DNA from 3 places in the Virgibacillus alimentarius genome. Region 1 is predicted to be linked to each of the others. Evidence: riboswitches for the same ligand, from Rfam matches in the RefSeq annotation. Region 1 holds a riboswitch; each other region holds the start of a gene.
What was found. Region 1 has a riboswitch for preQ1 ahead of queC (7-cyano-7-deazaguanine synthase QueC). Riboswitches for the same ligand answer to the same signal wherever they lie in the genome.
Positions count from the first base shown of each region.

Region 1 (7,181 bases):
TAGACCAGGTCCGTCAAAGTTTAAAAACATATAAATGATACTAGATTTGGTATGTTTTATAAATATGCATAAATGCAATAAAAATTCTGGTTGAAAATATGTTGACTAAACACAATAAATGCGTTATGTTGTACATGTGCAACAAAATTATAAAATAGAAAAAGGAGGCAGAATGTTGTCTGAGTTTGTACTTCCAGATTTGCCGTATGACTTAGAAGCGCTTGAGCCGTATGTTGATGCACGTACATTAGAATTACATCATGGTGCACATCATGCAACATATGTTAAAAATCTCAATAAAGCTTTAGAAGGTTATACAGAATTTCAAGATCAATCACTAGAATACTTATTAACGAATTTGAATGAATTGCCAAGTGATATTCAAACGGCAGTTCGAAATAATGGTGGCGGCCATTATAGTCACAGTTTATTTTGGGAAGTGATGGCACCAAATGGTGGCGGGGATCCGACTGCGGATATAAAAAGTGCAATTGAGAAGAACTTTAAGACTTTTGATAATTTTCAAGATGAGCTATCAAAAGCTGCTATATCCCGATTTGGCAGTGGGTATGGATGGTTAGTGATGGATAATGATACGAAGGAATTATCCGTAATGAGCACACCGAACCAGGATACACCTCTTGCTTTTAATAAAGAGCCACTGCTTGTGATCGACGTTTGGGAACATGCGTATTATTTGAAGTACCAAAATCGCAGACCTGAATTTGTCACAAATTGGTGGAATACAATAAATTGGGATAAGGTGAATGCATTGTATAATGATGCATTAAAGTAAGGAAGTTGAAGAACATAAGTAAGGTATTTCAGGTAATTTAAATTAAAGCCATGTTAGGTCTTCCGGGGTGGTAGCCGGAAGACCCTTTTCGCGTACGATCCCTTTGATTTTAAAATCATTTAAAATTTCAGATTTCGGTTATAATTTCTTAACAAAATTAATACGATATTTATGTTACGATGGAAGTGAATTTGTTGAGGAGAGGAGTTAAAAAGATGGAGGTATGGTACGTTAGTTACGGGTCTAATATTTGCGAAGACCGATTTCTATGTTATATTAATGGATCTACTCCCCGCGGTGCCGATAAAAAGGAACGTGGGTGCACGGATAAAACACCACCGAGAAGAAATGCGATGGTGGAGCTCCCTTACCCATTATATTTTGCGAAAGAGCAGAGTAAATGGGGAAAAGGAGGGGTTGCTTTTATGGGACATGACTTTATGGAGACAGCACGAACAATAGGAAGGAAGTATCTTATCACGAGAGAACAGTTCTCTGAAGTCGTTGCCCAGGAGAATAAGAAGCCTGGACTGGAAATTGACTTTAAGACAATCAAGAAAAAAGGTGCCGTTACAATCACAGATGGATGGTATGGTACGATATTTTATCTTGGTGATGAAGATGGCTTTCCGATGTTTACATTTACCGCTAATTTTCCAGTAGATGCAGCAATCTTTACGAAGCCTTCTGCAGCTTATTTAGCTACGGTTGCTGAAGGGTTAGGTGAAATTGGATTGAAAAAGAATGAGATTATTGACTATTTTCTTGAAAAACGGGGAGTCAAAGAGCATTTTACAGCTGATTCTTTAGCGGAGTACATCTTTCATAAGCGGGAAAACATTTTTTAGTTTAATTATCTTTGATTCCCATTTATCTATGGTACACTTAATGTACAATCAAAAAAGAATACTGCATTGTGCAGGAGAGGTTCGCAATTCCATCCCTCTATAAAAAACTAAGGAGACAGAAACAGCACAACTTCCTTGGTGTTGTTTTTTTATTTTTTGATGGAAATAATGGTGGCGGCCTTTTCTTTTTTCATTGTTAAAAAGGAGAGGAGAATGAAAATGGACAATAAAAAAGCAGTGGTTGTTTTCAGTGGTGGCCAAGATAGTACAACTTGCCTGTTCTGGGCACTGGAAAAGTTTGATCATGTGGAAGCGGTGACGTTCCGGTACGGGCAGCGGCATATTGCTGAACTTGACTGTGCCAGGGAGATTTGCAAGGAACTTGATGTTCCTCAGCATGAACTGGATATGTCTTTACTTAATCAGCTGGCACCAAACGCCCTTACAAGGAATGATTTAGACATTACAGAAGATGAGGGTGAACTGCCATCGACGTTTGTCCCAGGGAGAAACCTGTTGTTTCTTTCATTTGCTGGGGTACTAGCAAAGCAAATCAACGCTAAACATTTAATTACTGGTGTCAGCGAGACGGATTTTAGCGGATATCCGGATTGTCGGGATGCGTTTATGAAATCATTGAATGTCACATTAAATTTATCCATGGATGATTCGTTTGTTATTCATACCCCATTAATGTGGCTGGACAAAGCTGAGGTTTGGGAGCTTAGTGATCAATTATATGCTTTTGAGTATATCAAAGAAAATACATTAACTTGTTATAACGGACTAAAAGGCAGCGGATGTGGAGAATGTCCATCATGCAAATTAAGGCAAAAAGGTTTGAAGCAATATGAGGAAAAACGAGCAGGAGTGAGTGCTAAATGATGCAACAGATCTATCCAGTCACTGCACATTCGTATGCATATGAATTAAATAAGGATTTTCATTTTTCCGCGGCTCACTATGTTCCCCATGAAGATGCAGGCATCTGTCAATATATGCATGGACACACGTATTACGCCAATATTACCATTGCTGGGGATGAACTGGATCATACTGGTTTTCTTGTTAATTTTAGAACAATCAAGGAATTGATCCAGAAACGATTTGATCATGGCGTAATGAATAAGGATTCAGCCTTTTCAGATATCCATGCAACAGCATTTCCGACTACCGAAGTGATTGCACGTGTTACGTATGAAATTGTTCAGGATTATTTAAATACACTTTTGAATCAACCTGTGTGCCTACAAGTTTTCCTTAGGGAGACACCTACAAGTTATTGTGTTTACCGTCCTAAGGAGGCAAAAAAATAATGAAGATACCAGTACTTGAAATATTCGGTCCAACCATTCAAGGCGAAGGAATGGTTATTGGAAGAAAAACAATGTTCGTCCGGACGGCAGGCTGTGATTATGGGTGTTCCTGGTGTGATTCGAAATTTACTTGGGACGGTTCAGAAAAAGATTTGATACAAATGATGGAACCAGAAGAAATTTTTGATGCTTTAAAAGCTAAGGGCGGAAACAAATTCAATCATGTTACAATTTCTGGCGGGAACCCGGCCTTGTTGCGTCAACTGGGTGAATTAGTTGATATCCTGCACGATACGCAAATACAAGTAGCTCTAGAAACCCAAGGAAGTAAGTGGCAGGATTGGTTTACGCAAATTGATGATTTGACAATTTCACCGAAACCGCCAAGTTCAGGAATGAAAACAGACTTTGAAAAACTGGACTTTATTATTGATGCATTAAATAAAAAACAGCAAGGGATGTATAGCTTGAAAATTGTCATCTTTGATCATGCGGATTTTAACTATGCGAAAGATGTCCATCAACGCTATCCTGATGCAGCACTTTTCCTTCAGGTTGGAAATGAACACATTGAGCAAACAAATGATGAACAACTGATCACTCATTTACTGAAAAAATATGAACAGCTGGTTGATCTTGTAATGGAAGATGAAGTATTCAAAGATGTTCGTGTGTTGCCACAGTTACATACGTATTTATGGGGGAATAAGCGAGGCGTTTGAAAAAAAGACAAGCGATACACACAAGGAAAAGAATTGGATACCAATGTCCGATTCTTTTTTTGTTATAAATTAAAATTATAGATGTCATTATTTTTGATACTTAAAAAAGTCATCTTCATGAATCCGGGCAAACGGATACTTCCTTATTATTCATACGGAGTTTTACATCTTGATCATGAATTGAAAGCGGGATTGATCTTTTTTAGTGATAAAAACAAATGAACTTGTCTATTCTTTCATAGTTATTTCACCACCTTTTATTTCGGAGGCGTCTGTAAATGTGCCAGATGGAAAAATGAATGTCCAAGGCATGCTTGTTTCCTTTTGCACTTGTGAAGGAAGTGAGAAATTGGATGATGCGATGACTGTTCTATTTTTTTCGTAAATGAATTGTTGGTGATGAAAAAGAACTGGTCTATCAGTCGAGTTATGAATGATTACCGTGACTAGCAGTTCTCCTTTATGATTGATTGCTTCCCATAAAGGTGTGAAGTGAATACTGCAGCTGGAAAAGCGTGTATGATGAAAGGATTGTTCGATTTGCTCTTTATCTTTTACAGATAATGTCTTCTCCCATGCTGGGTGAAAAGTTAGTTTTTGCATAAGGATCCCTGCCATTTTAGATATTTTTGATCATGATGGAAAGTAAATTGCCATTAATGTTAGGATACATGAAACGAAAGAATAACGCGATTATTTTATTTGAATTTGGACAACCTATACGTGAAGAAATAGGACAGGAGGACGTAGACATGTCAGAGCAAAATAAAAATCGTAACAAAGATAAAGGACGGCAAAATAATAAGAATAAAAACAATAAGATTGGCAGAAATGATGCAGAGTTTGCAGAAGATAGTGAGTTTCTTAATTTAGAAAATAAGAAAAACAAAAGAAAAAGAGGATAAAATTAAAAGATAATCTCTTCTTGCTAATAGGCATGTAAGGGATTATTTTTTATCCGATATTGACATCATCGTCAAATTGACTATATTGATAATACAAGATTTTTATGAGGACGTGAAAAATGATGTTTGCTAAATGGAAAAGTATAATCATTTTGATTTTTAGTACCTTTCTTTTATTCGGCTGTACGGTAGAGGGCATTCTAGAAAACGGTGACGGTAGTAATGAATTAGAGAACACTACTTCTGACTCATCGATTACATCTATTTCCGACTTATTTGATACAAAATACTTCAAAGACGGAGCGCTTGAACATATATTTGAAGGGGAAGTTAATCAAAGGAACCAGGCGGTTGGTTTTCATTATGATGGATTTCCTACAAAGAAAGGAAATATTGTTCAGGGTACGGAAACGAAACCAAATGCATCCGGTGTTTATGAGGCGGAAATTGAGGTGAATGGAGTTTCGAAAACATCAAATGGTGGAAAATCTACTTTTTTCCCGAAAGAATGGAATGCTCAGCAAGTCGTCGATGCGATTAATGAAGCATATGAGGCTAAAACATGGATAAACGGGAATACATATGCAGGGCTAACATCGGAGGGGATGGAAATCAGCATGTACCTGGATCAGAAAGAGAAAATCATATCTGCATTTCCGGTTTATGAAGGAGGATAGTTTATGTATCAATTTCGGGAAATTACATTGAAAAATGGCTCACAAGAAAAGAAAATATTAACGATCGAATTTGATCAACCTGAAATGAAAATTGTCGGTGAGTTTCTCATGGCTGACGCTCGTCTTGTTGATGATAGTGTCCTAGAAGCTATTGAGCGTGTGTTAACAGGTGTAACAGAATGCGTGGAGTCTGGCGGAAATAGATGTGGACTTATTATTAAGGCTGATACAACGGTAATTTACGATTTGTTTGAAGATGATGCTGATGTCGAGACATATCCACCCTACGAGATGGAGACAAAAAAGCTACGAGCGTTAATTAGGGTGTGGATTGAAAAATTGGATGAATGGAAGAGGTCAAATAGATGAGCGTTTAAAAAGATGAATTGGTATACTGAACAGAAGGAGTGACAAATATGATTTCTCATTTTTTAGAATTCCACCCAATCTTGCAAGCATTGATTGCAACATTGTTTACATGGGGGATGACAGCCTTAGGTGCTGCTTTGGTGTTTACAACAAAAGGGTTTAACCAGCGATTTATGGATAGTATGTTAGGCTTTGCTGGTGGCGTCATGATCGCTGCGAGTTTCTGGTCTTTGCTTTCACCGGCTCTTGATATGGCAGAAGGGAGAAGTGTCCCTGGATGGATTCCCGTCTCGATTGGTTTTATGCTTGGGGGTATTTTCCTGTGGATTGCTGATAAAGTACTCCCGCATCTCCATCCAACTTCTTCGATGGATCAGGCAGAAGGAATTCACGCAGATCAAAAGAAGCGCAGTACCTTACTCGTTTTAGCCATTACATTACATAATATTCCCGAAGGTCTTGCGGTTGGGGTTGCCTTCGGGGCGGTTGCCGTTGATTTACCAACTGCATCACTTTCGGGTGCCATTGCGCTTGCGATTGGTATAGGCATTCAGAATTTTCCCGAGGGTCTTGCTGTTTCAATGCCACTTCGGCGCGGAGGGATGTCGCGTGAAAAAAGCTTTATGTATGGACAGGCTTCCGGTATGGTTGAACCTTTCGCGGGGGTTATAGGAGCATTAGCTGTAACTTTTATTCAACCTCTGTTACCTTATGCATTGAGCTTTGCAGCAGGTGCAATGATTTTTGTTGTAGTTGAAGAAGTTATTCCGGGTTCACAAGAAGAAGGGAATAAGGACCTTGCGTCGATAAGCGTGATGATCGGTTTTACGGTTATGATGATTCTTGATGTAGCACTTGGATAGTTACCTGTTACGTACGATTCTCCTATACAGGAATGTTATAGTTTTGAATAATTTGTTGAAAATTTAGTGATATTCTTTTCAAATAAAGGATTGAAACTGACGTAACGTCATCTTGTATACTGATATTACATTTCCGTTTTGGACTAGAAAATATCATTCGATGTCCATAAGAAAAAATACGCAGGGGAGACATTGCATATGGCCGATGTGATTATTCCGTATCAGTGGGAGATATTTATTAGTCTTGAAATTTTTTCATGGCTTTCACTCATCTTATTTTTAGTGATACGTTATGCTTTTAGGCGACAAGCTTTGGGTATGTTGTTTTTATTTATATTTATTGCCGGGACAATGCTGGAGGGTGTCTTGGCATTTGTGGTATATAAAAAAACAGGAGAGATTGAAACATTCCAGATTATTATAACAATCTTCATATTATATGCCTGCACGTTTGGTATTTCCGACTTTAAAAAACTGGACCGATTTATGAAGCAAAAAATTGGAAAGTGGAAAGGAGTGGAATTACTTACAGAAAAAGATCGTCGCATTATGAGGCGTGAAAATGATCCACGTTTTATCGCTCGTAAATATAGGCTAGGCTGGTATGTTCATACATTTGTATTTGTTGTGGTTCATTCCTTTTTTTGGGTATATTTCGGAGATCATTCCCGTTCACTAGTAGAAG
Region 1 covers NZ_JAGIKX010000033.1:108-7,288, forward strand. Annotated here, with positions in the region: gene J2Z81_RS13180 (superoxide dismutase) at 176-796, shown strand; gene J2Z81_RS13185 (hypothetical protein) at 1,012-1,644, shown strand; PreQ1 riboswitch class I at 1,715-1,761, shown strand; gene queC (7-cyano-7-deazaguanine synthase QueC) at 1,864-2,529, shown strand; gene J2Z81_RS13195 (6-pyruvoyl trahydropterin synthase family protein) at 2,526-2,960, shown strand; gene queE (7-carboxy-7-deazaguanine synthase QueE) at 2,960-3,682, shown strand; gene J2Z81_RS13205 (SLAP domain-containing protein) at 3,911-4,285, opposite strand; gene J2Z81_RS13210 (hypothetical protein) at 4,435-4,587, shown strand; gene J2Z81_RS13215 (EndoU domain-containing protein) at 4,707-5,264, shown strand; gene J2Z81_RS13220 (hypothetical protein) at 5,268-5,633, shown strand; gene J2Z81_RS13225 (ZIP family metal transporter) at 5,681-6,496, shown strand; gene J2Z81_RS13230 (hypothetical protein) at 6,695-7,181, shown strand, end outside.

Region 2 (7,181 bases), on a different contig from region 1:
ACGAAGTGCAAACAGGTATTGGAAGAACTGGTAAGCCATTTGCGTATCAGCATTACGGTATTTCGCCAGACATTATTACTTCAGCAAAAGGACTGGCGAATGGACTCCCGGCAGGAGCGATGATCGCTAAAGAGCATCTTTCGAGTTTCTTTGGACCAGGCAGTCATGCGTCCACATTTGGCGGTAATCCGGTTGCGATGGCAGCCGCGGATGCAGTTTTACAGATCGTGTTTCAGATGGACTTTTTAAATGAAGTAAAAGAAAAAGGTATTTATTTAAAAGAGCAATTAAACAAACGGATTGGTACATCCAGCTTTGTATCCGATATACGTGGGAAAGGGCTCATGGTTGGTATTGAATGTAAGGAAGATATTACTGCTCTTATCCCCAGCCTTATTGAAAAAGGATTACTTGTTTTAAATGCTGGGCCATATGTAATCCGTCTACTCCCCCCATTAACAGTAAGCCAGCAGGAAATAGATAAGGCTGTAAATCTTATCGCTGAAAATCTTAAAAAACCAATCACATCCATTTAAATGAATAACAAATCCCCTGAGGAAGGGGAAATCTAAAAAGAGGAAGTGATGACGACATGTTCGTCCCCACTAAAAGCAAAAATATAAAAACTACTTTAGAAGGACAGCATTTTCTAACATTACAAGATTTTACAAAAGAGGAGATTTTATTTCTTTTGGATTATGCACTGGAATTAAAAGAGAAGCAGCGTTCAAAAGGAGCAAATCATTTACTTGAAGGAAAAACATTGGGTATGATTTTCGAAAAATCTTCAACTAGAACACGAGTGTCATTTGAAACAGGAATGTTCCAGCTTGGCGGTCATGCTTTATTTTTAAGCAAAAATGATATACACCTTGGCAAAGGGGAAACCATCGCAGATACAGCAAAGGTATTGTCCCGTTATGTTGATGGCATTATGATTCGTACTTTTGAACATGCACTAATTGAAGAGCTTGCAGAAAATGCATCAATTCCGATTATTAATGGACTGACAGATGATTTTCATCCGTGCCAGGTACTTGCAGATCTTCTTACAATTTATGAGAAAAAAGGGAATTTGGAAGGAAATAAGCTTGCTTTTGTTGGAGATGGACATAATATGGCAAACTCACTCATTATTGGCTGTGCCATGATGGGAATTGATTGTTCACTTGCTGTTCCTAAAGGATACGAAGTAAAAGATGCTATTATGGATAAAGCAAAAATATTGGCCGCGCAAAGTGGGGCGGTAATCGAGCAATCAAATGATCCTAAAAAAGCTGTAGAAAATGCAGATATCATCTATACAGATGTTTGGACGAGTATGGGATGTGAAGATGAGATGGATGATCGAATGCAAGCTTTTGCTAAATACCAGGTTAATCAAGAGCTTGTTCAATATGCAAAAGATGATTATTTATTTCTACATTGTCTTCCGGCTGTACGTGGACAGGAGATGACAACAGATATCATTGATGGTCCAAATTCCGTTGTGTTTGACCAGGCGGAGAATAGATTACATGCACAAAAAGCGGTAATGGCTTCCGTAATGGGTGGGAATTGATCCGAGATCGCGGGATCGGTCTACTAATATGCTTCCCTGATTGACATTTAAATCGATCATTCTTATAATAAATCGAGTATATCCTGCAAAAAGCGGAGAGGTTCTTAGCATTAACCCTCTTAAAAAAACTAAGGACAGCTGTTTGTAAAGCCATGTGCCTTAGGGCCTGGCTTTTTTTAATGGCGGAAAACAGGAGGTATGAAGGATGGTAGATAAAAAAGATGATGGATTAGAAAGGTTAACCCATTTAGGGAGCAAAGGGACAACCTACGTATTTGATTATAATCCGGAGCTATTAGAAACATTTGATAACGATTACCCGGACAGAGAGTATTTTGTCAAAATGAATTTTCCGGAATTTACAACACTTTGTCCGATGACAGGGCAACCGGATTTTGCAACATTATATATAAGTTATATCCCGGACATTAAAATGGTAGAAAGCAAGTCTTTAAAATTATATTTATTCAGCTTCCGAAATTACGGTGGTTTTCATGAAGCGAGTGTCAATATGATTATGAATGATTTAATTAACTTAATGGATCCGCGATATATCGAAGTATGGGGGAAATTCACTCCACGCGGAGGTATTTCAATTGATCCGTACTGTAATTATGGCAAGCCAGGTACAAAGTATGAACAAATGGCAGAGCATCGGATGATGAACCATGATATGTATCCTGAAAAAATAGATAACCGATAACATGGTCAAAGGGGTAGTTTTTTAGCTACTCCTTTATCTATATGTAGCTTTGATTAAAAGGGATAGTTTGCCATATTCCAGCAATTATAAACAAAATTATTGCACTTTTTAAAAGAATCGTTATAATAGAAAAAAGTAAACTTTTATAAAAAGAAAAATATAGGGTGGGAATACAGATGGAAAAAGACTTACGCATCAAAAGTAAAGTGTTTAGTGACGACCCAAAAAGAGCACCCAATCGTGCCATGTTGCGTGCAGTAGGCGTGAACGATGAAGACTTTAAAAAGCCGATGGTTGGTATAGCGAGTACATGGAGTGAAGTGACACCATGTAATATACATATAAATGGTTTAGCTGAAAGTGCTAAAAAAGGAGCACGAGAAGCCGGTGGTGTACCACTCATCTTTAATACGATTACAGTTTCAGACGGGATATCAATGGGAACGGAAGGAATGCGCTACTCCTTGCCAAGCAGAGATGTTATCGCAGACTCCATCGAAACCGTTGTAGGAGCGGAAAATTTAGATGGATTTGTAGCAATTGGCGGATGTGATAAAAATATTCCAGGGTGTTTGATTGCGATTGCCCGAGCAGAAGTTCCTGCTGTTTTTGTATATGGCGGAACAATATCTCCAGGGTTTTCAAATGGCGAGAAACTGGACATTGTATCTGTTTTTGAAGGAGTAGGAAAGCATAATAATGGTGATATTGGTGATGAACAACTCCGTAATATCGAATGTCATGCTTGTCCTGGAGCAGGTTCTTGCGGAGGAATGTACACCGCAAATACGATGGCTTCTGCCGTTGAAGCAATGGGGATGAGTATGCCTGGTAGTTCATCACACCCTGCTGAATCTAAAGATAAAGCAAAAGACTGTGAAGAGGCTGGTAAAGCAGTATACACATTGCTTGAAAAAGGAATTTACCCGAAAGATATTATGACAAAAGAAGCATTTGAAAATGCAATTACTGTAGTAATGGCACTTGGCGGATCGACTAATGCTACATTACATTTACTTGCGATGGCACAATCCATCGGTGTAGATCTGTCTCTTGATGATTTTAATAGAATAAGAGAAAATGTACCACATATAGCTGACTTAAAACCAAGCGGTAAATATGTAATGGAAGATTTACATCGCATCGGCGGTATCCCTGCAGTAATGAAATTACTTTATGAAGCAGGTTACCTGCATGGTGATTGTTTGACTGTTACAGGAAAAACAGTTGCTGAAAATGCGAAGGAAGCTCCTTCTTTAGAAGAAGGTCAAGAGATTATATTACCATTTGACAAAGCATTTCGAAAAAATGGCCCGTTAGTTGTTTTAAAGGGAAATTTGGCTCCAAGCGGTGCAGTTGCAAAAGTTTCCGGGTTGAAAGTTACAAAGCACACAGGACCAGCGCGTGTATTTAACACCGAAGAAGAAGCAACGGAGGCGGTAATTAATAATGAAATCAAAGAGGGCGATGTGCTCGTTATACGTTATGAAGGGCCTAAAGGCGGACCGGGAATGCCGGAAATGTTATCTATTTCTGCTATTTTAGTAGGGAAAGGACTCGGAGAAAAGGTAGCACTATTAACGGATGGCCGATTCTCCGGCGGTACGCATGGACTTGTTGTAGGTCATATCGCGCCAGAAGCGCAGACAGGTGGACCAATCGCATTCCTTAAGGAGGGCGATATGGTAACCATTGATGCGGACGAGCTTCTCATTTCTATGGATATCTCCGAAGAAGAAATAGAACGTCGCAGAAAAAATTGGACTGCACCACCGCTAATGAAAAAAGGTGTGCTGGGTAAATATGCGCATAATGTGTCTTGTTCCTCAAAAGGAGCAATAACAGACTACTTTGACAAAGAATAAGGATATAAAGATAAAGCCCCGAATAATGGATGTTTTCCATTATTCGGGGCTATTCGATCATTCAAGAAATAAGCTAAAAAATTATCATTGACGTTAAGAAAGAGTGAGAGCAATGTCACTAGATCAAAATAGTTCCATTCCACTACATGTACAGTTAAAAGATGTTATTGAGGAAGGTGTAACGAAAGGAGTCTTTTCAGGCCAAATTCCAAGTGAACGCAAATTTATGGAAAAATATGATGTAAGTCGTAGTACAGTTCGGGCAGCGATCAGTCTGTTAGTGCAAGAGGGAATTCTTGAAAAAAGACATGGAAAAGGGACGTTTGTCTCATTAAAACCAATCCATGATTGGCTTGGTAATTTAAGCAGTACAACGGAGACCATCCGGCAAATGGGAATGAGACCTGGGGCTAAGCTTGTAACGCATTATCGAACAGTACCGAGCACCTATATTAGGGAACGCACCGGATTTGAAGAAGCGTACTTTATAAAAAGAGTTCGTTACGCGGATGATATACCAATTGGAGTTGAGCGTCATTATTATCCGGTTGAAATAGGGAAAGAACTTATACAATATGATTTGGACAATGCTACGTTATATGATTTAGTGGAAAATGAACTTGGCATCCAATTTGCTGAGGCAAACCAAACAATAAAAAGTGGCCCGTTATTAAATGAAGATAAAGGTTATTTGGAAATTAGCCCACAAAATCATGTGCTTATTGCTGAAAGGATTATTAAGGATCAAAAAAATGATATTATCGAGATGGAAGAAGCATTTTATCGTAGCGATATGTATGCGTTTGAACTTAATCTATCCCGCAAATTTGGCTAATTATTGACTTATTAATATATCTTATCATCATTATTTAATAAATAAATAACTGAATTTAATAAAAATATTGAAAATTCACCCAGTTATCCATTATACTAAATGTAATCTATTACAACGTAACTGGTACGGACATCATGATGTATTTAAGGATCTTCATTTCAATCGAATTGTAATAGTTATTATTCAAAGATGGATCGGAGTGATTTTCATTTATTTTAAAATTTCTTGAGAAATAAAAAAGTAGATAACATGAGTTTCAGCTGTACTGCAGTTTTAATGTTAGTAAGCCTCATGAATTATCGCAAAAGTAAATGAAAGCGATTTCCTCTATGGGAATTTGTTGTCTTCGATTCGAATGAAACCAGTTTCTATTACTTAAGCTTTACCTGAGAAAATTTATGGGGGTACTTAATAAATGAAATGGGGGATTGAATGATGAAGACTGAAAGAGAAGTAGGGAGTGCAGTATCTCAAGATAAGTTATGGAACGCAATGCATCGATACGATCCAAAAGGAAAGAATACAATAGCCGCATCAGGAGAAGGATCATGGTTTGTGGATGAAAAAGGAAATAAATATTTAGATGGTGTTTCTGGATTATGGTGCTTGAATTTAGGGCATGGCCGGCAAGAAATTATAGATGCTGCAGCTGAACAGATGAAAAGTCTTTCTTATTTTCCGTTAACAATGAGTCACCAGCCAGCTGTGAAATTAGCGGGGAAAATTAGTGAATTATTAGGCGCAGATTATCAAACGTTTTTTTCAAATAGTGGTTCAGAAGCGAATGAAACTGCATTTAAGATTGCTAAGCAATACCATATTCAAACTGGAAATCCAGGAAAATATAAAATAATTTCACGGTATCGCGCCTACCATGGTTCAACACTAGGTGCCTTAAGTGCAACAGCGCAAGCAAATCGCCGCGTGAAATATCCTAGTGCACCAGGATTTTTACATGTCTATCCACCGTACAGTTACCGTTCTATTTTTAATGGATCTCCGGAAGAAACAGACCTAAAAGCAGCGCAATTAGTTGAAGAAATGATTAATTGGGAAGGAGAAGAAACAGTTTCAGCATTCATCATGGAACCATTTATCTCTGGCGGTGGTGTTCTTATCCCATCGATGAAGTATATTCAACGTGTCGCTGAAATTTGTAAAAAATATAATGTACTACTCATTATGGACGAAGTGGTATCTGGATATGGCAGAACGGGCAAAATGTTTGGATTCATGCATGCTGAAGGAGTGCAGCCTGATATCGTTACAATGGCGAAAGGACTAACGAGTGGGTATTTGCCATTAGGTGCAACGGCGGTAAAATCTGAAATCTATGATGTGTTTAAAGAACAGGGAAAGGATAACCATTTCCGTCATGTATCCACTTACGGCGGACATCCGGCAGCATGTGCAGTCGCTTTAAAAAATATTGAAATCATTGAAAAGGAAAAAATTATTGACCGTGTCGATCGGTTAGGTAAATCGAAACTTAGTAAGTTTAAACAATTGGAGGAACACGAAAATGTAGGTAAGGTACGTCAAGTAGGGTTTTTAATTGGATTGGAAATGGTGACAGATAAAAAATTTAAAACACCGCTTGATGATGCAACGATAGGAAAAGTTCTGGGAGGATGCAAAAAAAGAGGACTAATCATTGGTAAAAATGGGGATACCGTTCCGGGAAAAAATAATGTGATTATCATTGCTCCACCACTTTCAAGCACAGAAGAAGATTTAGATTTTGTAGTAAATACGGTTACATCTGTCATTCACAGTCTATAAATGGAAACTTTATCATCACATAAAATTGGTAGATCAAAGAGGATGGTCATGTAGATGAATTATGAACGGTTAAAAACATTTATAGCAGTTGCAGAGAGGAAAAGCTTTTCTGAAGCGGCCAAAATTTTATTTGTTACACAACCCACCATTACAGCACAAGTGAAGGCGTTGGAGGAAGAGTTGGATACGAAACTATTTGAACGCACAACAAAAAAAGTAGAAATGACACAATCTGCATCCATTTTATTAAAATACGCAAAAGAGATTGTTCATTTAAATGATGTAGCAAAAAAAGAAGTATTAAAAATAGAAGAGTTCATGTACGGGGATTTAAGTATTGGGTGCAGCCTTACTATTGGTGAGTATATTTTGCCTGAATTCTTAAAAAGACTAAAGGAAATGTATCCTTTAATAAATATGAGTGTAGATATTACA
Region 2 covers NZ_JAGIKX010000003.1:57,122-64,302, forward strand. Annotated here, with positions in the region: gene J2Z81_RS03490 (acetylornithine transaminase) at 1-536, shown strand, start outside; gene argF (ornithine carbamoyltransferase) at 593-1,561, shown strand; PreQ1 riboswitch class I at 1,653-1,699, shown strand; gene queF (preQ(1) synthase) at 1,767-2,264, shown strand; gene ilvD (dihydroxy-acid dehydratase) at 2,441-4,129, shown strand; gene J2Z81_RS03510 (GntR family transcriptional regulator) at 4,242-4,964, shown strand; gene J2Z81_RS03515 (aminotransferase) at 5,400-6,746, shown strand; gene J2Z81_RS03520 (selenium metabolism-associated LysR family transcriptional regulator) at 6,801-7,181, shown strand, end outside.
Region 2: linked by a shared signal. The riboswitch ahead of queF (preQ(1) synthase) and the one ahead of queC (7-cyano-7-deazaguanine synthase QueC) in region 1 are both predicted to bind preQ1.

Region 3 (7,181 bases), on a different contig from region 1:
GAGGGTTCCTGCTTGATCCGTCTTTAACTTTATTAGCTAATCCTTCTCTTAAACGGCGACCGTATTCTTCATCTGCTGATTCTGCTAAAGCGACCATTTTATCTTGAATCCGTTTGTCACACTCGGAAAGATCGCCGACGAGATTAGAAATTAACTCATCCTTTTCCCAGTCTTCAAACCAGCGATATGTTTCACCAGCCTGTTTTGTATTATCATTTCGGTCAATTGATTTACGAACTAGATTTCCTTCAACTCTTGGTGAATGTTCCTTACCAATTTGTTCTGCTTCCTCTAGACCACCTAATATGGATGGTTCATAATTGATGTGTGGATTTTGCTTTGGACCCTTATCATTCTCATATCGTGAACTGCCTCCCTCTTGGTTTGTTGCAACATGTTTTTTCGCAGCATTAATTGGAATTTGTAAATAGTTTGCACCTAATCTGTAGCGTTGTGTATCTGAGTAAGAGAAAGTCCTTCCCTGTAACATTTTATCATCAGAAAAGTCAAGTCCATCAACAAGAACGCCAGTACCAAATGCGGATTGTTCTACTTCTGTAAAGTAATTTTCTGGATTCTTATTTAACACTAATTTACCAACAGGCAACCAAGGAAATTGATCATTAGGCCATAACTTTGTATCATCTAAGGGATCAAAATCCAGTTCAGGATGTGCATCATCACTCATAATTTGTACAAAAAGTTCCCACTCTGGATAGTCACCGTGTTCAATTGCCTCATATAAATCTTGTGTAGCATGACTGAAGTTCGTAGCTTGAATCTCATTTGCCTCTTTTACCGTTAAGTTTTTAATTTCTTGTTTGGGTTCCCAGTGGTATTTAACGAGAACTGCTTCTCCTTTGTCATTTATCCACCTATACGTATTAACACCTGACCCTTGCATCATCCGGTAGTTTGCAGGGATACCCCACGGAGAATAGATAAATGTAACCATATGAAAGGATTCAGGTGAGTTTGCACAAAAATCAAAAAAACGCTCGCTATCCTGTATATTCGTGACTGGATCAGGTCTAAACGCATGGATCATATCAGGAAACTTCATGGCATCTCGAATAAAAAAGATCTTTATATTGTTTCCGACCAAGTCCCAAATTCCATCTTCCGTATAAAATTTTATTGCAAACCCTCTGGGATCCCGAACTGTTTCCGGCGAGTGCTTCCCATTAACAACTGTTGAAAATCGTACAAACACAGGAGTTTGTTTTCCCTTTTCCTGAAAAACTTTTGCTCGTGTATATTTTGATACTGGTTCATCACCAACTGTTCCATATGTTTCAAAATAACCGTGTGCACCAGCACCGCGTGCATGGACAATACGTTCTGGTATCTTTTCTCTGTCAAAGTGACTCATTTTTTCAATGAAATCATAATTCTCTAATGTTGCAGGTCCACGATTTCCAACGGTTCTTATGTTTTGATTGTTGGTAACCGGATGACCTTGTCTAGTTGTTAGCGTCTGATCACTATCGTTTTGGTCATGAGCTTTTAAGTTTTTTGATTTATCTTCATTCACTGGATAACCATCCTTTTCTTACATAGTTATGTTTTGTTGTTTATAATTTATATGATTACGTTTTCCTAAGGGGAATTAATTATTCCTGGGAGGTTAAATTATAGTTACATAAAAGAGGACAAGAAAAATAAAAAAGCAAACATGAAAACGCGAACGTATTTATGTTTGACAACATTGAATCAGGGAAAGGTGATTTCCTTAAATATTAGTACCAGGTAATATAACTTTGTGTTAAAATAGGTGTAGAATATCAACACGCAGTTTTGCAAAGGAGTTTAACAAATGTATTCTTTTTCAGCACATGCCTTAAAAATCATACTTAGTTTATTTGGACGGTTAAAAATTTATAATAAAGATAAAATGCCACGTTCAGGTGGGTCTGTTATAGCGTGTACACATACAGGTTGGGTAGACATACTTTGGCTCGGTATTTCGATTTTGCCTATTCAAATCCATTATATGGCAAAAAAGGAATTATTTCAGACCCCTTTTCTAAAATGGCTCATGAGAAACTTAAATGCCTTTCCAGTAGATCGTGAAAATCCCGGTCCAAGTACGATAAAAGTTCCAAAAAAGTTATTAAAAGAGAACAAAGTTGTCGGTATTTTTCCAAGCGGAACTAGAACAAGTGAAGAGGTGCCGTTAAAAAGAGGAGCTGTTACAATTGCGGCGAGTTCTAAGGTTCCGATTATCCCAGTGGCCTATCATGGACCCAATAATTTTAAGGACTTATTTAAGCGGTTTAAGCCAAAAATTATATACGGTGATCCAATATATTTACCTGAAGACATGCCAAAAAAAGAAGGAATGGAAGTGATGATGAAGGACCTCAACGATACGCTAAAAGAATTACAAAATGAATTAAAGAATAAATAAGGGGACAGTCCCCCACTTTACTAAAGTGCGAAAGTGGTGAGGGACAGTCCCTTTAATTTATCATCCGTTCTAGCAGTCCATTTTCGGGGATAATGTGTTGCAATGTATAAATGGAAATAGGGAACATTGGAAGGCCTACATAGTATGGGGTAATTTCATAAAGCTGGAAATAGAGAACAAGCGTCTTGTCAGCAATATAGAAGTCCTGGTCAGGTGAAATACTAGAAAACCCATTTAAAAGTTGTATGTCCCTTTCCTGTATTTGATGCTCGACATGCTTAGAAAGGACATGGATATAATTACTGTTAGGCTTAAATAGGTCTTGAAGCGTATAATTTTCCCCTGTTTGAATATCGAATGTTAGGGATTTCATCAGCGTGAGTCCATGTGCATGATGGTCAGCCATTGCATAGTTTGTTAGGGTTAAACTAAGTAGATTACGCTCATTCGTTTTAATTTCGAATGTACCAATCATGTCAGCGAATGTGTTAGTACCTTGTTGCTGATATTGATATTGTATTAATGCACGTACCAGTTGATAAATCGTTTGATTAATGTATTGTTGTACATGCATCTCTTGCAAACCATATACTTGAGGATAGTAAATCGTAGTTCCCGGCCGTTTTATGACCATTGTTTGAATGGAGACAGGAAGTGTTTGAATGGACATTTTCATCATCCTTTACATCAGTTTGTAGTATTATATGTAACGATTGGGGAAATGTCCCTTATATTTTACGAGGGTCGCTTGGAAAACAATATTACGGTGATATTAGCTCAGCACTTGGAAGAGAAAAAGCAATAAAATACATAGGCGGGACTGAAAAACAGCCCCGCTATGGTTGATAAATACTGCCTATGAATAAGATGGCTCCCGTTTCATCATCGGTGATGGCGATGAAGAATGGTCGGTTTACTTTCATCTGGAATGGTTTATTAACGGGTGCTGATGTTGTTTCCATTTCTGTAGATGTTGCTGCAGATGCTTCTGTCCCTTCTTCATTGACGTCAATATATGTTTTTTGTTTCACTTGGCCAATCCATACGGGATCATTTCCCTGGATCATTCGGCTAAAATTGGCGTCTTTATTAAATGCTGATTCCATACCTAGTTGCTGCAATGTTTTATTCAATGAGGTTTCATAGTCAATCTGAAACTTAGGAAGAATAATTGTCCCTTTTTTTGTTTGAAATTCCGAATTCCACACCTTCCAATTTTTACTTGATAACATTTCTTCGAATTCTTTTAAACTGCTGTTCTTTTTTGGAAGAAACACCTTCATGCTCATTTCCTCTTCACCGTATGGGAGAGACACTGCTTGAAATTCTTTATCATTCAGATACTCGAGGTCTTCTGTTAGTTTCATGAATGATACATCTTTTTTTGATTTTTCGCTAAGATGAAACGTTCCATCCTTTGTCTGTTTTTGATCAAATGGATATGTCCAGCTCCCTTTAAAGTAAATCGCGTTTGTAAGGATAGATATTAAATCAGGATTTAATGGTTTATCTGCAATTTGTTCAATTTTGTCATTTGTAGCATTTTTTACCCAATTATTTATTTTATCTGCAGATTTAGTATCATGTATGTCAATCGCATTCGCTTCAGCATGAAAATAACTTTTGATTGGATGTACAAAATCCTCTTGGAATTGAAAGTCTTCATTAAGCCACATAGCATTAGCTAAGAACAGTTTTACATGATTGGATTTCTTATCCATGATGGACATCAATGATGCATTTGCTTCGTTTAACTTTTGAACTTCGGTATCCTCCACCCCTAATACCTCTGCTATTTCTTTTTGCGTAACACCATGTGCTCCATTATAGAGCATGGATAATGACAGGAATAAGCTTGTTGGTGAGATGAAAGTATTCAAATACTCGTCTGTCTTGAGTTCTGAGAATAAGTTAAACCCCAATTCATTATTAGAAGGTATAATTTCTTTGTAGTCTTCTTGATTGAATTGTATGTCATCCGTATTTCCAGGTTTATGCTGACTGGATTCTTTTTCCGTACTACAACCTACCATTGTCATAAAGAGTATTCCTAATGAAAATAAAACGGCTAATCTCTTCATGCGCACTCCTTCCCTAATACCAGTTTATTTTAATACTATTCTAACATAATTCATAATATTTTAATTTGAGAAAAGATATTGATAACTCAACCATTTAAGTGACTTTAGGAATAGTAAAATAGAGATCGTGTCCATGAATATTCCTCTTCCTATAGTGTTAAAGTAAGGGGTATATGGAGCACCTAAAAGAAATGACGAAAGAGTGGGGTATTCATGTTATTACAAAGATGCAGTAAAATACAGTTTGTGATTGTTATCATCATTTTCAGCATGGCGGTTCATTTTCATATACCAGTTCAAGCTTCCATGTACCCTTTGCAGACGAAGTATCCAGATATTATGCTTTATAAAGGAAAGACGGATAAAAAGGTGATTGCATTAACTTTTGATGATGGGCCCGATCAGCGTTTTACACCGCAAGTCTTAGAAGTATTAAAGAAACATAATGTCAAGGCGACCTTTTTTCTACTAGGTACTCGCGTTCATAAGTATCCGGAGATGGTAAAAAGAATAGACCGAGAAGGCCATATCATTGGGAATCATACATATTGGCATCCGGACCTGACAAAAACTGGTAAACAAAATTTGGCATGGGAAATAGAAAAAAACGAAAAGGAATTGAAGGAGTTAACGAACAATGTAACAGACTTATTCCGTGCTCCTTATGGTGCAATGAATGAAGATCTGGTAGAGAAACTAGGGGAAATGGGTTATCGTGGCATAGGCTGGTCGATTGATTCAGAGGACTGGAAAAGTTTGACTCCAGAAAAAATAAAACAAAATATACTTAATTATGTTCATCCTGGTGCGATTATTTTGATGCATAGTGCAGGGCATTGGTCACAAGATCTATCAGGAACAGCTGAAGCACTAGATCAGATTATTCCATATCTAAAAAAGAAAGGTTATGAATTTGTTACGGTACCAGAGCTTTGGTCATGATTGCCCAAATATAGATCAAACTAATTTCTTTCATCGTTAATCAATATGTAAGAAGGACATCTCATCATGAATAAAGAGATGCCTTTAAAAGGATCAATGCTTATACTAATTTATCAAAATGCATTCGTTTATGAAGTGCATAAATAATAGGTATTCCTAGAGCCATTACTACAAATTCGCCAATTGCAGTAGTCAGCCAAGTAATCAGAAACGGTAACCCTAAAGCTAAATTCAGCATAATTGCGATGATAAACATATTAAATGAAAAAATGATTGTGTTTGCAATCATGCGCACCCATATACTTTCAATGAATCTTCCAACTCCCATGGTCATGAGCAGTGAAATAACAGATTGTCCTACCCCGAATATCAAATCATAGATACCAAGTGGAGAGAGGAAGAGATTAGCTAAGAACACACCTAATGTGATTCCTAAGAAATACTTTTTATTGAATACAATGAGATGGTTGAACAACTCAGACAGGCGAAATTGTATATTCGTAAATCCAAATGGCTGTACCAGCACAGAAACTGCTATATAAAGTGCTGCCAACAGTCCATTGTTAACAAGTGTTTTAACATTCATAAATATTTCCCCCTAGTTTTTTTACGTGGGATGGTTTCGAACCACGGTGATATTTAAAAACTATTTTATTATACCTTTTTTTGAATAAAAGACAATAGGGATTTTGCTGGAAAAAGCGAACGATGTCATGATGATGCGAGCGTCAGTATACTAACCTAAGGAACGAGGCGAATCTTTACATGTTCATATGGTGCATCTTGATAGCTCTTGTCCAACCCTTTATTTGCTATTAATTTTTTAGAGATTACTTTTTGCTTTAACGTAAGTGTAAGCTTACTAGCAAAAGGAAATTCATTTATTGTAACGGTATCTTTGTCCACCCACTCGGTTTTTAGTTTATCCTGTTGAAAGCCGTGTAAGGAAGTGGAGAGCGGAATACCATCTCGGTAAAAGAAATGTTCCTCTTCTTTTGAGGTACCAGGTTCATTTAAACAAATATATAAAGATAAATTATCACAAAGCTGAAGAAGGCCATAGTGAAAATCAAATAAGTAGCTATCAAATGTTGATAAGGAGCGGATAATTCGGTTTCTGCGTTCTTTTTCCTTTTGTACAAAAATCTTTGCTTCCTGGGTTCTACGATTTAATAAAAATCGCATGTAATGCATACTACATAGGAGAGCTGCGTATTCATCTTCTTTTTCAACCTCATCAATCCCATGCTTATAAAGTACAGTTTTAGGAAGAATCGGGAAATTAGTAAAGGTAAAAGGGGCCATTTTTTCATCGTTCCAAAATGGTTGTTTATCGAATGATTTCCAGCCGCAATCATGATGAAAGATGGCAAATTCAACCGTTTTTTTAAACTTCGTATCAATGAAAAGAGAGTCATTCCAGTTTGCTATCATTTCACCAGAAAGCTGGGCATGGTTATCTTGTTCAATCATAATGAAATGATTAGGGTGCTCTCTAACAATCATGAATAAATCATCCTTTCAAAGAACTGTTTCGTATCGGTTATAAACTCATGATAATTCAATTGAACGGGGCATACAAATAAAAGGGAAGTTCGCTTGTGCTGTTTATTTACAGTTAATGATCAGATGGTATAATGACTAAGATATAGTAATAATTTACGAGAGGGTGAAGCTATTATGATCATTACGATTATAATCGCTGTTATTGTTGCGATTATCGTAATTTACGGTATTTCAAGTTATAA
Region 3 covers NZ_JAGIKX010000010.1:13,677-20,857, reverse strand. Annotated here, with positions in the region: gene J2Z81_RS07380 (catalase) at 1-1,534, opposite strand, end outside; gene J2Z81_RS07375 (lysophospholipid acyltransferase family protein) at 1,817-2,410, shown strand; gene J2Z81_RS07370 (DUF3298 and DUF4163 domain-containing protein) at 2,463-3,080, opposite strand; gene J2Z81_RS07365 (serpin family protein) at 3,247-4,491, opposite strand; gene J2Z81_RS07360 (polysaccharide deacetylase family protein) at 4,705-5,433, shown strand; gene J2Z81_RS07355 (QueT transporter family protein) at 5,534-6,019, opposite strand; PreQ1 riboswitch class I at 6,026-6,070, opposite strand; gene J2Z81_RS07350 (DUF3891 family protein) at 6,175-6,939, opposite strand; gene J2Z81_RS07345 (LemA family protein) at 7,114-7,181, shown strand, end outside.
Region 3: linked by a shared signal. The riboswitch ahead of J2Z81_RS07355 (QueT transporter family protein) and the one ahead of queC (7-cyano-7-deazaguanine synthase QueC) in region 1 are both predicted to bind preQ1.